4 regions of the Butyrivibrio sp. VCB2001 genome follow, and region 1 is predicted to be linked to each of the others. Evidence: predicted binding sites of a transcription regulator. Region 1 holds the regulator's gene; each other region holds the start of a gene.
What was found. The regulator HrcA, encoded in region 1, represses chaperone genes, less so after heat shock. The targets are predictions, from matches to a motif close to TGTTAGCACTCNNNNNNNNNGAGTGCTAACA.
Positions count from the first base shown of each region.

Region 2: G589_RS0107250 (Hsp20/alpha crystallin family protein) is a predicted target of HrcA. The motif match lies at 1,343-1,373, and genes of this name have one in related genera.
Region 3: G589_RS0108205 (Hsp20/alpha crystallin family protein) is a predicted target of HrcA. The motif match lies at 2,132-2,162, and genes of this name have one in related genera.
Region 4: G589_RS0116485 (Hsp20/alpha crystallin family protein) is a predicted target of HrcA. The motif match lies at 1,953-1,983, and genes of this name have one in related genera.

Region 1 covers NZ_AUIZ01000005.1:183,239-186,528, forward strand. The annotation lists gene dnaK (molecular chaperone DnaK) at 1-204, opposite strand, end outside; gene grpE (nucleotide exchange factor GrpE) at 250-894, opposite strand; gene hrcA (heat-inducible transcriptional repressor HrcA) at 925-1,989, opposite strand; gene G589_RS0107915 (DUF6465 family protein) at 2,169-2,735, opposite strand; gene G589_RS0107920 (phosphatase PAP2 family protein) at 2,864-3,290, opposite strand, start outside.
Region 2 covers NZ_AUIZ01000005.1:36,917-40,206, forward strand. The annotation lists gene G589_RS0107245 (DJ-1 family glyoxalase III) at 628-1,179, shown strand; gene G589_RS0107250 (Hsp20/alpha crystallin family protein) at 1,428-1,892, shown strand; gene G589_RS0107255 (6-phosphofructokinase) at 1,966-3,189, opposite strand.
Region 3 covers NZ_AUIZ01000006.1:34,091-37,380, forward strand. The annotation lists gene G589_RS0108200 (M13 family metallopeptidase) at 1-1,301, opposite strand, end outside; gene G589_RS0108205 (Hsp20/alpha crystallin family protein) at 1,537-1,998, opposite strand; gene G589_RS0108210 (hypothetical protein) at 2,329-2,742, shown strand; gene G589_RS0108215 (AEC family transporter) at 2,758-3,290, opposite strand, start outside.
Region 4 covers NZ_AUIZ01000025.1:12,032-15,321, forward strand. The annotation lists gene G589_RS0116475 (NUDIX hydrolase) at 1-214, opposite strand, end outside; gene G589_RS21460 (alpha/beta fold hydrolase) at 604-894, opposite strand; gene G589_RS21465 (hypothetical protein) at 972-1,250, opposite strand; gene G589_RS0116485 (Hsp20/alpha crystallin family protein) at 1,363-1,821, opposite strand; gene G589_RS0116490 (hypothetical protein) at 2,371-2,559, opposite strand; gene G589_RS20420 (methyl-accepting chemotaxis protein) at 2,570-3,290, opposite strand, start outside.

The DNA of each region.
Region 1 (3,290 bases):
TGATGAGATTGTGTTCTCAGCATTTGTTACTGCCTGACGCTTAGCAGGCTCGCCGACGATTCTCTCGCCGTTCTTTGTGAAAGCAACGATTGAAGGTGTTGTTCTAGCGCCTTCTGCGTTAGCGATAACGGTGGGCTTACCACCTTCCATAACTGCTACGCAGCTATTAGTTGTACCAAGGTCGATACCAATAATCTTACTCATTTCTTTTTCCTCCGTTTATTATAATAAGATTCTGTATTTACTAAGTTATTGTGCTACAGCCACCATGCTGTGTCTGAGCACTGTATCATGGAACATGTATCCCTTCTGAAGCTCCTGGGCAACGATTCCGGATTCGTATTCCTGGGATTCCACCTGCATTACTGCATTGTGGAGGTTTGGATCAAACTCTTTTCCAACCGCTTCTATTGGGGTTACTCCGAGATCTTCAAGCTGCTTGATGAGCTGCTTGTAAATCTTGTTCATGCCGTCTGCAAAAGCTCCGTCTTTCTCAGCCTCGGGAACTGCTGCAAGACCTCTTTCAAAGTTATCTACTACAGGAAGGAGCTTCTCAAGGACATTGCCCTGACCAAGTTCGAACTGCTGTGATTTCTCTTTGTCGGTTCTCTTCCTGAAGTTCTCAAACTCCGCCATCTGTCTCAGGACTTTGTCGTTAAGTTCATCGATCTTTTCCTGAAGCGGATTCTTCTTTTCTTTTTTATTCTCTTCTTTTTCTACAGTAGCCTCTTTTTCAGCATCATCTTTTTCCTCCTGTGAATCAGGTGTCTGTGCTGTTTCTTTCTCTTTGGCTTCCTCTTCAAGTTCTTCCATGATGTTCTCAAGAACTTCTTCTTTTTTCTTTTCCTCAGCTGATTTAGCCTTGGAAGAAGCCTTCTTCTTATCTTCGCTCAATTCAAATTGCCTCCTTAAAGCTTATGGGATCTAATCCCTTTTATATAGATCATCAAGTGCATGACGCATATTCTTAAGCGTCGTTATAACCTTGTCGTAATCCATTCTCTTGGGTCCGATGATTCCTACGGTACCCTTCATGCCATCACCAAGCTCGTACGTTGCGGTAACAACGCTGCAGTCCTTCATGGACTGGATCGGTGTCTCGTTTCCGATGTAGACCTGGATTCCGGTCTCTTCATGGTCAGAGGAGAGTGTGTCCTCAACGATACTCGAAAGGTCCTTGGTATCCTCAAAGGTGCTGATGAGCTCGCTGGCCTTGGCCGAATCCGTAAGCTCAGGATACTTAAAGAAGTTCATCGTACCGCTGGTATATATCTGAAGGTCGTCATCTGCTGTTATTGATTCTGCAGCTGCATCGATGACGTTTCCGATGATCTCACTGTGAATTCCGGCTTCCTGCTTGACTGCTGCGATAAGTCCAAGGTTAATGTCCTCTACAGCAAGTCCGTCCAGCCTTGTATTCATGAGAATGTTAAGCTTGAGCATTGTTGCGTCATCAAGTTCCTCTTCAACAGGAATGATCTTGTTCTTAATGACGTTTCCTTCTATGACGATGGTCGCCAGAAGGTGCTCTGCATCAACCTTGGAAATCTGGATGAACTTGAGCTTGTTCTTGCGGATCTGAGGTGCTGAGATCATTGTGGCGTAGTTGGTATCAACCGCAAGGGTCTTGGCCACCTGCTTAAGGAGGTTCTCAAGCTTCTCTTCCTTATCAAGAAGCATCTCCTTCATGTTCTCAACTTCCTGTTCCTTGTCCCTGAGCATCTCATCTACATAGACTCTGTAGCCCTGGTCGGAAGGAATTCTTCCCGCAGAAGTGTGGGGCTGAATTATAAGTCCCATCTCCTCAAGATCTGCCATCTCATTTCTGATGGTGGCTGAACTCAAGTTAAGATCAGTATCCTTGGAAATAGTCCTTGATCCGACAGGCTCTCCTGTCTCAAGGTAGTTCCTTACTATTGCATGTAGTATGGTTCTCTTTCTCTCATCAAGTTCCAAGTCTGTACCCCTTCCTCTGTCTCCGGATTTCATTGAAAGGCTTTTGTTTTGAGTTGTTAGCACTCAACTCATTCGAGTGCTAACATCTTCTCTGTAACATAAAATATCACTCGCGGGAACTAATGTCAACCTTCTAAATGTTAAATATGGATAAAAAAACAGCAGGCACTGAAAGTGTCTGCTGTCTGTAGTCTCATTATATAAGAGAATGATCAAAGATCGATTCTGCCCTGTACCTTGTCATCAACAACGTAGTAAGCTGCATTCTCTTCAGGCTTTACATAAACGCTGAGCTTCTTCATAGCGTCTACATCTCCGCCCATATCGTACTTGTAGTTGTTCTTAGCGTTTGTAACGATTGTATCGTATGTAACGTTTCTGTCACCATACTGAAGAACGATGTTAGTCTTAACTTCTGTTGTTGCTGCTGCCTTCTTAGCTGCAGGCTTCTTAGCTGCTGTAGCTTTCTTAGCAGGTGCTGCCTTCTTTGCAGGTGCTGCTTTCTTTGTCTCAGCCTTCTTGGTTGTAGTAGCTTTCTTAGCTGCAGGCTTCTTAGCCTCAGTCTTCTCAGCTGCCTTCTTAGGCTCAGCCTTCTTAGCAGGTGCTGCCTTCTTTGCTGCAGGCTTCTTAGCTGCTGTAGCCTTCTTTGCAGGTGCCTTCTTCTCTTCTGCCTTTGCAGGAGCTGCCTTAACTTCTGCTGCCTTAACTTCTGCAGCTACAGGTGTCTTGATTGTTGCAACAGGCTTCTCAGCTGCATCAGTCTTCTTGATCTCTGCCATTTTTACATTTCCTCCTCAAAATCATTGTCTGATTTGTTGTAGCTCGTTAAAACAATAAAGCGATTACGAAATAGAGTTTACACTCATTATTCTGCGTTGTCAACGCATTTACAAAGTTTTAAGGACTTTTAATCCTTGATATATGCGGCATAAACAGAAACCAGTGTCAGGGAAAACAGTATTCCCGCGAGTATATCGGTGGCCCAATGCACTCCGGCCAGCATTCTTGCGCATACTCCGACTACCATCAGCACCGCAGCAGCAACAGTCAGTATTCTGACATAGCTCTTTTCGGCAAAGAGTCTTTTCCACGCGATGATGGCACTTCCGAAGACGCTGCAGATGATCAGTACATGGCTTGATGGATACGAGGTCTCAAGCTCAGTCTCTCCGGGCGGAATGATCGGTCTGTAGTTGATCGGGATCTTACTGAAAGCAACATAGATGATCGCAACCACCAGATAAAGCATTCCAAGTCCAAGGATGATCTTTCCCACTTCGGAAATGCTCTTTGTCTGCACAAGTCTTACAACGCCCATAAAAGCGAAGAATGCA
Region 2 (3,290 bases), 150 kb from region 1:
TGTCTGTATTTGTGCTTGTTTTCATGCCTGTATTCAATCCTTTACCTATTGTAATACGAAGGAGCTGTATTGAAAACGAAAAATATACGATGGTATTACGGTAGGAAGAAAGATTCTATTTCTATACAGTAAGGCTTTACAGGGCTTTCCTCCGAGTTCTACTGTATGGTTTAGATTTTTGATTCTATACACTCAGTCTTTTCAGTATTTATCGCAAGGCTCTACTGTATTGATTAAATTTTCGTCCCCATACAGTCAGACATTTCAAAGTGAGCTAGTGTATGGATAGACTTTTTGATTAAATACAGTAAGGTCACTCAGTGCTTAACAATCAGGGTTACTGTATGCATATAATTTTTGTTCAGATACAGTAGAGTTGCGCAAATCACGGCTTTATACGCAACTGTAAAAATTCGCTTTTTATTCCCATACAGTAGAGCTTCACTGATTATGTAAGAACGCTCCACAAGCCGGCACAGATCATTCAAGTACTCAGCAAATTATAGTACCACACCTATTCTTGTGCTAGAATTGTTCTTGTGAATGCTATCGTAGGCAAGACATCCATGGCAGAATTACGAAACCAATAAGTTGAAAAACAAAGCAACATTTAGGGAGGAACACGATATGGCAAAGACAGTGATATTCTTGGCAGAAGGATTTGAAGAAATAGAGGCTCTGACAGTTGTTGACCTGCTTCGCAGAGCAGGGATCGAGATAACAACAGCCTCAATAACAGGCAACAAGCAGGTTACAGGTTCTCACAATATTACAGTTGTGGCAGACGCTCTGCTTTCAGACATTAAATTTGATGAAACAGATATGATAATTCTTCCGGGCGGAATGCCGGGAACCAACAATCTGGATGCGTGCGAACCTCTGAAGGCTCAGATCAAGGCCTTCGCCGATGCAGGCAAGAAACTTGCTGCAATCTGCGCAGCGCCCAGATTATTTGGCAAGATGGGTGTCTTAAACGGCAAAAAGGCTACCTGCTATCCCGGAAATGAAGAATTTCTCCAAGGCGCTGATTCTCAGACCACAGAGGTTGTAAAAGACGGCAACTTCATCACCAGCCGCGGAATGGGAACAGCTATTCCGTTTGGACTAGCTATTATCGAGGAGTTCCAAGGCAAAGAAGCTGCCGATGACATGGCTAAAAAGATCATTTTCAGACAGTAAAAGATGTAAATACGATCATCTCCGCAAAAAAATACATAGAAATATATTTGATAACAATCCCGCTAGCCCAGTGTTTGCGGGATTGTTTGCAGTTTATAATTTCTTTAGAAAAAAACTTGTTGACAATTTGTTCTAGTTGTTCTATAACATACTTGTAACAAGAAATTAGCAGCCGATACATGAGAGTGCTAATAAAAAGGATAAAACACTACAACAAACAAAATATAAATAGAAAAGGAGTGATAATTATGTTGATGCCTATGCTTTGGAGTAACAATGATATTTTTGATGAGATGGATGATTTCTTTAACGATGGATTCTTTGGCGGACAGTGCAGAACCCCTAGAGAGACAAGGCCTTTTGAATCAAGCACCGGTCTTATGAGAACGGATGTTATTGAAAAGGATAACTGCTACCAGCTCGAAGCTGAGCTTCCGGGATTCAACAAGGAAGACATCAAGATTGATCTCAAGAATGACACTCTGACAATCAGTGCTGCTCACAATGAGAACAAGGATGAGAAGGACGAGAACGGCAAGTACATCCGCCGCGAGAGAAGAAGCTCTTCATATCAGAGATCATTCCATGTAGAAGGCCTTAAGCCTGAGGATATCATCGCTCAGTACAGAAACGGTGTTCTTACCGTTAACCTTCCTAAGAAGGAAGCCATCCCTGAGAAGGAAGAAGCTATCCAGATTGAAGTTAAGGATTGATCGCAGTGACCTAAACATAAACATAAGAAAGGCTGTCATACTAAGAACTAGTGTGACAGCCTTTTTCATGTCATTAAAGGGAAATATGCTGTGGCAGACCACCTACAAACATCGGTGTCAGTTCTGCCTGAATAAGAGGATATGCGTAATCAATAAACTCCTGCTTCATCTGAGTGTGGTCCTCGCTGATCCATTCAAGCGGAACCTTTTTCTCGAGATTTGCAATCTCTGAAATAGGATGAAGTTCTGTGGTGCACTGGTATGGTGCGTTGGAAATTCGCTTTAGTGCCACCATTTCGCCGGTACAACCTTCGAAAGCGGCCTTCACTGCTGCTCCGCCTACCTGATATGCCTCGGTGATATCTGTTCTGCTGGTAAGGTGACCAGCGCATCTTTGAAGTGTGGACAACTCTATGCAGCGGGTCTTGGTATCAAGCTGCTTGGCAATAGTGTTTGCCAGGAATCGCGCTGTACCCGTCAGGCTCTTGTGTCCGAAAGCATCAACAGCATGAACGTCATCTGAAAGCTCGCAAACATAGCGTCCGTCTTCAAGCTTAACACCTTCTGAAACTGCGATCACGATGCTGCTCTTTTTCTCCTGCATCTTTCTGACCTTTTCAACAAATCTCTCCACATTAAAGGGAACTTCGGGAAGGCAGATCATATCAACGCCCTCGCAGTCCCAGCCCTTGGCAAGGGCAGCAGCGGCTGTAAGCCATCCGGCATTTCTTCCCATTATTTCAACTACAGTCACATACTTAGTGCCGTAAACTGTAGCATCTCTGATGATCTCTTTCATCACAACTCCGATATACTTGGCTGCGGAACCATAGCCGGGAGTATGGTCGGTTACTGTGAGGTCGTTATCAATAGTTTTGGGAACGCCAATGAAGCGTATATCACTTCCCTTTCCTGCGCCGTAAGCAGCAAGTTTGTTGATGGTATCCATGCTGTCATTACCACCTATGTAAAAGAAATATCCAATATTCATGGAATCGAGCTTAGCGAAAATTTTCTCATAAAGCTCTTTTGCCCCATCATCATTAATATCGGGAAGCTTGTACCTGCAGCTGCCAAGATAACTTGATGGAGTGCGCTTCAAAAGCTCTATGTCTATCGGCTTTGTGAAGATCTCCACCAGGTCAACATATCTATCTTCCAGAAATCCCTGTATGCCGTTGCACATGCCGTAAACATGCTCAGATCCGCGACTCTTTGCCGCCTCAAAAACCCCTGCAAGACTGGAATTGATGACTGACGTCGGTCCTCCGGACTGTCCTACTATTGTATTCTTCATTACCCGTCCCTCCATTTGATTGATAACTTGATATATAGTTAATTGCTTTATAATAAAATGATAACGTTAAATATATTCTCATGTAAGAGCTTACATTTAAA
Region 3 (3,290 bases), on a different contig from region 1:
TTAAGCTTATCAAGGCATGCTGCCTTGCCCTCGTCAGACAGCCAGGGCTCTTCGGCAAAGATCACATTATATGCATCAATAATGTCCTCTGTCATTTTTGTAAGCTCAGCTGTGGTTGCATCATCGAAATAGTTCTCAACATAGGTTTTGTTGAGAGCTCCGAGCATTGCTGTATGGCCTATGAAATACTCGAACTGCAGAGAGTCTTCGCGCTGCTGCTCTGACTTACCGAAATCCATAGGCTGCTGGGTCTTGGATTTAGAGAATTCACTCATTTTATCCAATGTGTCCCTGTCAAGGCACATTGCACTGTCCAGGCAATAATTGACTATCAGATAGTCCTTCATCTCGTCCAGATTGCTCTTCTTGCACAGCCCTGCGAGCCTCTTTGTGTAAAACTCGGAAATAACCAAATATTCAGCGTTTGAAAATCCCCAGTCATCCAAAAGTTTGATGAGCGGGAATTTACCTGCAATCTTTGCTGCCTCATCCCTGGTTTTTGTGCTCTTTGCCACATCTTCCAAGGACATGTCCACTGTTGAAGAAGCAACTGCTTTCTCCCACTTAAGGCAGTTCTTAAAGATCTTTTTCGCATCGCTCTCCGGATAGCCAAGGGTCTCTAACATGTACAGCACCCTGTTCTCTACCTGCTCATACATCTCAAGAGTCGATGCTGAATTCAGCTTGTCATAATAAAACTTCCCGTTCGGAGCCTGCAGGGAAAGCTTCGGGGTATCTACTATTGTAAGGTTAATATCGGGATACTCTTCAATATGATATGAATCCATTACGTCCACCGTTATCGGCGCAAGCGCAAGTGGATTTCTCTCAAGATCTCCAAAGAAAGCATACAGTTCATCCATGCTGCTTATGGATTCAATGTCTGCTATATAGGGCTTTAGAGGTTCTACGCCCTGACTATTTCTATAATCCCAGTCTGATGAAAGCGCATAGTACTTTCTGAGTACCTCCGCCTCTTCTCCGGGTAGTGATTCATCTGTAGCAGCTTTTTTCATCTTTTCCAGAACCAGATCCGAAACGTCCTGAAATACGCCGCTGTATTCATTGCCAATTTCCAGCTTCCACTCTTTGTTTTTGGCCGCTGCGAAATCATCCTGCGGGCGATACTCCTTATCCGCCTTCACTGAATCATAAAGGTCGGAGTCCACCCACCCCTTGCTCAGCGCAGAATTAAGACGATCCTGAAAGCTTTCTGCCGTACCACTGGAAGCAGCAGCGCAAGCCGTTAGGACAAAGGCCATCACCAGCGAAGTCACAACAATCGTCGGTCTTTTCTTCATCAGTCCTACTCCTCTCGTAACTGTGTCATTAGAAAACCTCAACAAATCTCCTATTTACCATTATAACGGTAATTATGCACCAAAATTCCAAAAAGAATATAAAATTTGAGCCCCTGACTCCGTCCCTAGGGCTCAAAAGTGAGCCCCGGGGACGGAGTCAGGGGCTCATTTTTCGGAGACAAAAAAGAGCCTCCGCGTAATGCGGAGGCTCAAACACTTACATTTCAGGTATCGGTTATCCTTCGATAGCTATCAGATTCTTTTCCGGAATCTTCTTGTCCATGGCCTTTTTAGGAATTGTCAGATTCAGAACACCGTGTCTGTAGTTGGCTTCAATGTCGCCTTTCTCGACATTCTCACCTACATAGAAGCTTCTGCTCATGGATCCGGCGTACCTCTCCTGACGGATCAGTTTGCCTTTCTTGTCTTCATCTCTGTCAAGGTTCTTGGATGCGCTTATTGTGATGTAACCGTCGTTCAGTTCTACTGTGATGTCTTCTTTCTTGAAGCCCGGAAGATCTATTGAAACCTCATAGTTGTCATCCTTCTCACGGATATCGGTCTTCATCATCCTTGCTGCCTTTCTTCCGTAGAGCTTACGCTCCATGCCTCGACTCATGTCGTCGAATTCCTTCATGTAAGGGAATCCAAACAGATCGTCTATGAAATTCTCTTCAAAAATACTAGGTGTTAACATAATGCTTACCTCCTTTGCACAAAAACAATTGGTTAACTGTTATTGAGCAATGGGACGGAGGGTTTGGATCTTAGGAAAGCTAAGTCCTAACGGTCTTCTCTGTTCCTTTGTTCTATAATCACTATAACACCGACATTAGCACTCGTCAACAGAGAGTGCTAATTTGGATAAAAAACTATTGTACACTCCAATACAGAATTAATCTTTTTCCAAAAAAGGGGAATTAAACTCCGCTATTACGCCGCATCGGCCATGTAACTATGCGCCTCTTTGTCTTATCATCGTATTATCTAAAACACTATTTTGTTTGATTTAAACGGAGGAAATACCATGTTTGATATGAGAACAAGAGAAATACAGGAAGCCATTGCTGCAGCAGACGTTGCACTTGATCATCTTGAAAGAGCTAAAAGGAGCCTCTCAAGCGCCAGCGGATGGGGATTATTCGATACCCTCGGTGGCGGATTTATCAGCGGTCTTATTAAACACAGTAAAATGAGCGATGCTGAACACGAGATCAATCAGGCAAAACAGGCGCTTGAAAAATTCTCTAAAGAACTTAGAGACGTAAACGGCTATTCATCAGTGCACATCAACGGATTCCTTACATTCGGAGATCTCTTCTGCGATGGATTTTTGATGGATGTCATTGTACAGTCCCAGATTGGCAAGGCAAAACGCGAGTGCGAAAATGCTATAAATCAGGTTACAAGCATCAGAAACGACCTTCAGAGAATGCTCTGACGAGGCCCTTACTCATCACAATTGGAGCAAAAGAGATATCAGCGGAATGGTAGCTACTGACAGAAGCGTAGATAATGCTACTCCCTTAGAGGCCAGAGCATAATTACCCCCATACTGCTGCGCAACCATTGCAGTCATGGAGCCGATCGGAGTTGCCAGCATAACATAGCACACCTGCAATATCAGCTTGTCATCAATGAATAAACCAAGGAGCAAAACTCCAAGGATCGGCACTGCTATCAGCTTTATCAGTGAGAACAGCAGGAGCTTAACATCACCAAACAGCTCTTTAACTTTTATGGAAGTCATGGACTGGCCGATTACCATCATACTAAGAGGTGCAGCAATGCTGCTGAGGTGCTTGGCAGATGAAGTGATAAAAGACGGCATATGAATACCGGAAACATATATAGTGATCGAAATGATGCAGGAAATGACGCCAATGTTCAAGATCTTTTTGAGCGGACTACCGCCTTTAAGCGGATTATCACCCTTAATTGCTACGATTCCGTATGTATACATGAGAAAATTGTAGGGGAACTGAAAAA
Region 4 (3,290 bases), on a different contig from region 1:
CAAGGATTCCAGTTTCTTCGTTCAGTTCTCTTATTGCTGCTTCTACATATGTTTCTCCAGGTTCAAGAGCCCCACCTGGTACACACCACTGTCCGGTGTCACTCCTTCTCTGAAGAAGAAGCTCTCCCTTTTCGTTTTCTATTAACACGCCACATCCGACAGTCATAACCAGATCATGACCTACGTGCTTTCTCATTTCTGCAATATAATTCATCTGTTCATTCTCCCATCACCCTTGATGAATCTATTTCCAATCGCTTACAATCCTCTTTATTTCTGTAAAAACAAAATGATCAGTTAAAGCATGGCTGAGAAGTCGTCACATGATTCGACTTTTCAGCCTTTAATCTGCCCTATTGGGGTTCTTTAGGTTTTCACAGTCCGGAGGCGAATTTACCAGGTCATTGTTTCTGACCTTACAGGAAGCATTCCGGCAATCCCTGCATCTAAAGCTCACATGGTTGCCATACATCCTCTTACATGACAGTGAGCAGAACATAGCTCCTCCATGTTGGGCTGTAAACGTCCTTCCACAATTAACACACAATCTGGGAACATTTCTCGCCATAGCATCTCCTGCTTAGCTTGAGGGAAATTGTGACCTTACCTCAATTTTAAGCCTGCTATTCCCTCATAAATCTTTACAAACTCGATGGACATCTCTCTTGCATTAACGCTATCCTGCCCGTCAAATCCATGGCCTGCACCACGTATCTCTTTAAGCGTGGCATATCCATAGTTGGCTGCAGCTTCCCTTGAATACTCTATTGGCACCACGTCATCCCGGTCCCCATGTATAAGAAGAACCGGCTTCCCAAAGCCTCTTTGGAGCTGCTTAACATCTATATTCTTTGCGACATTATCATATTCAGCAGTTATTTCCCTGCCAAACATGCTCGAATTTCCTGTTTCCAGTCTTTTTCTGGCATCGTCCGGTATGACAAATGCCGGATACCACAGGATAAGACCCTTTATATCACTTTTCCTTCTTGCGCCAACAATGGCCGATACAAAGCCGCCCTGGCTTCCCCCTGGAGATATATGGCTTCGCTATTGATATACGGGAGCTCTATTACAGTATCAAGCACTGCATCAAGATCGGCAGCTTCCGTCTCAATAGTCATATTTTTCATATCTCCGTCACTTGTGGATGCTGTTCCACCTCCACAGAAGTCGAAAAACACGCAAACAATCCCACTTTCTGCAAAACCTTCCCCATGATGGATGCGTAATTCTTTTAATCTGCTCATTTATTAAACTCCTCGTACAATGCTTTTTTCCTTTAAATTATAACATTCTGAGGTGTTTAGTAGAAAAGGCACCCGGTACTGATTGTACCGGGTGCCTTAAAATAAAGCTTTTTCATCCTTCAATAGCTATCAGATTCTTTTCCGGGATCTTCTTTTCCAGGGCTTTCTTAGGAACTGTCACCGTAAGAACTCCGTGCCTGTAGGTTGCCTCGATATCGCCCTTCTCTACATTGTCTCCAATATAGAAGCTCCTTGTCATGGATCCTGCATATCTCTCCTGACGGATAAGTTTGCCCTTCTTGTTCTCGTCCTTATCAAGGCCCTTTGCTGCGCTGATGGTAAGATAGCCGTTATCAAGTTCTACTGTTATCTCTTCCTTCTTGAAGCCTGGCAGGTCAACTGATACTTCGTAGTTATCATCCTTTTCCCTGATATCGGTCTTCATCATCCTGTTTGCTTTTCTTCCATAGAGCTTACGCTCCATGTTCCTCTCCATGTCGTCAAATTCATTCATTGGGAATCCAAACAGATCATCGATAAAATTCTCTTCAAAAATACTGGGTGCTAACATAATACATACCTCCTTTGCATCAAAAACATTATCTATGTTAATGAGCAATGGGACGGAGGGTTTAGATCTTAGGAAAGTTAAGTCCTAACGGTCTTCTCTGTTCCTTTGTTCTACGAACACTATAACACCGCAATTAGCACTCGTCAATAGAGAGTGCTAATTTGGATAAAATAGTATTGCACTTCTTATTACAAATTTATCATCCGGACATAAAATAGAGGCATCCCTTAATCTAGTACTGTTAATCCTTTATATGATGTGATTCCGCCTATGCTTCTGGCTCTTTTATAGCCAAAAGTCTTCAGTTTCTTTACAGCGCTTATGCTTCTGCTTCCTCTTAGGCAATATACATAAATCTCCGCTTCATGATCCTTTATGATATGGTACTATTTGGGGAGACAGGACATGATGACTAAATGCTTGGTTCTGGTATAAAATCGGAGGACGTTAAATCTGATACTGTTTCTCCAAAATTATTTCCCTCTGCAGATGTTACATGTTACAAGCAGAGGGAAATCTTAGACATGTGCACTTACCACATATGGATTATTACTTGTCACCAATACGCCTGTAACTTGCAGCCATGGAACTATCTTTACCACCTTCATGCTTTACTATAAGCGTTGTTCCTCTAACACTCAATGCATATGTACCTTGTTGGTAACCAACAATAAGCACTCCTCGCTCTTCATCAAAGTGCGCGTTAGTTCCGATCCAGGCATTACCATCGATCTTCATAAAACCCCAATTATTCTTTGAAGAACTCCATATCTCTGTTCAGTTTATCAGCAATATCCTTAAGACCATTTGCAGAACCAGCGAGAGTTGTAACTGTAGCCGAAAGCTCCTGCATGGATGCTCCTGTTTCCTCGGATGATGCTGCATTTTCTTCTGAGATTGCAGAAAGAGCGCTCATAACATCAACAACTGCATTCTTTGATGTATCGCATCTTTCAGCACCACTACTTATTGTCTGAACACCTCCAACAGTATCATTTATATCATTTATCATACCATTTATGCTTTGAATGGTCTCTCCAAGAGATGCCTGTTGTTCAAGGTTGGCGTCTTTGACATCCTTGGCTGCCACAACTGCTGCTCCTGCCTGTTCAAGAAGTTCTTCCATCTGCTTTTTGATATCATCAGCCATGATCTTAGAATCTTCTGCGAGTTTTCCGATTTCCTGAGCTACTACTGCAAAGCCTTTTCCTGCATCGCCAGCTCTTGCAGCTTCGATTGAGGCATTTAGTGATAAGAGGTTTGTCTGTGTTGCTATATTTGTAATACCCTCTACCTTTTCTGAGATGGTATCTACTGCATCCTGTGTCCTATGGATTGTCTCTGATATTTCATCTATCTTAGCCGTCATTTCACCGGAAGATTCCTGTAAGCTTGATAGTGATGCACTTGATACTTCCGAAGCCTCTTTCATCTTGCCCGCAAGACTTTCGAGGTTACTTGTCGAAGTC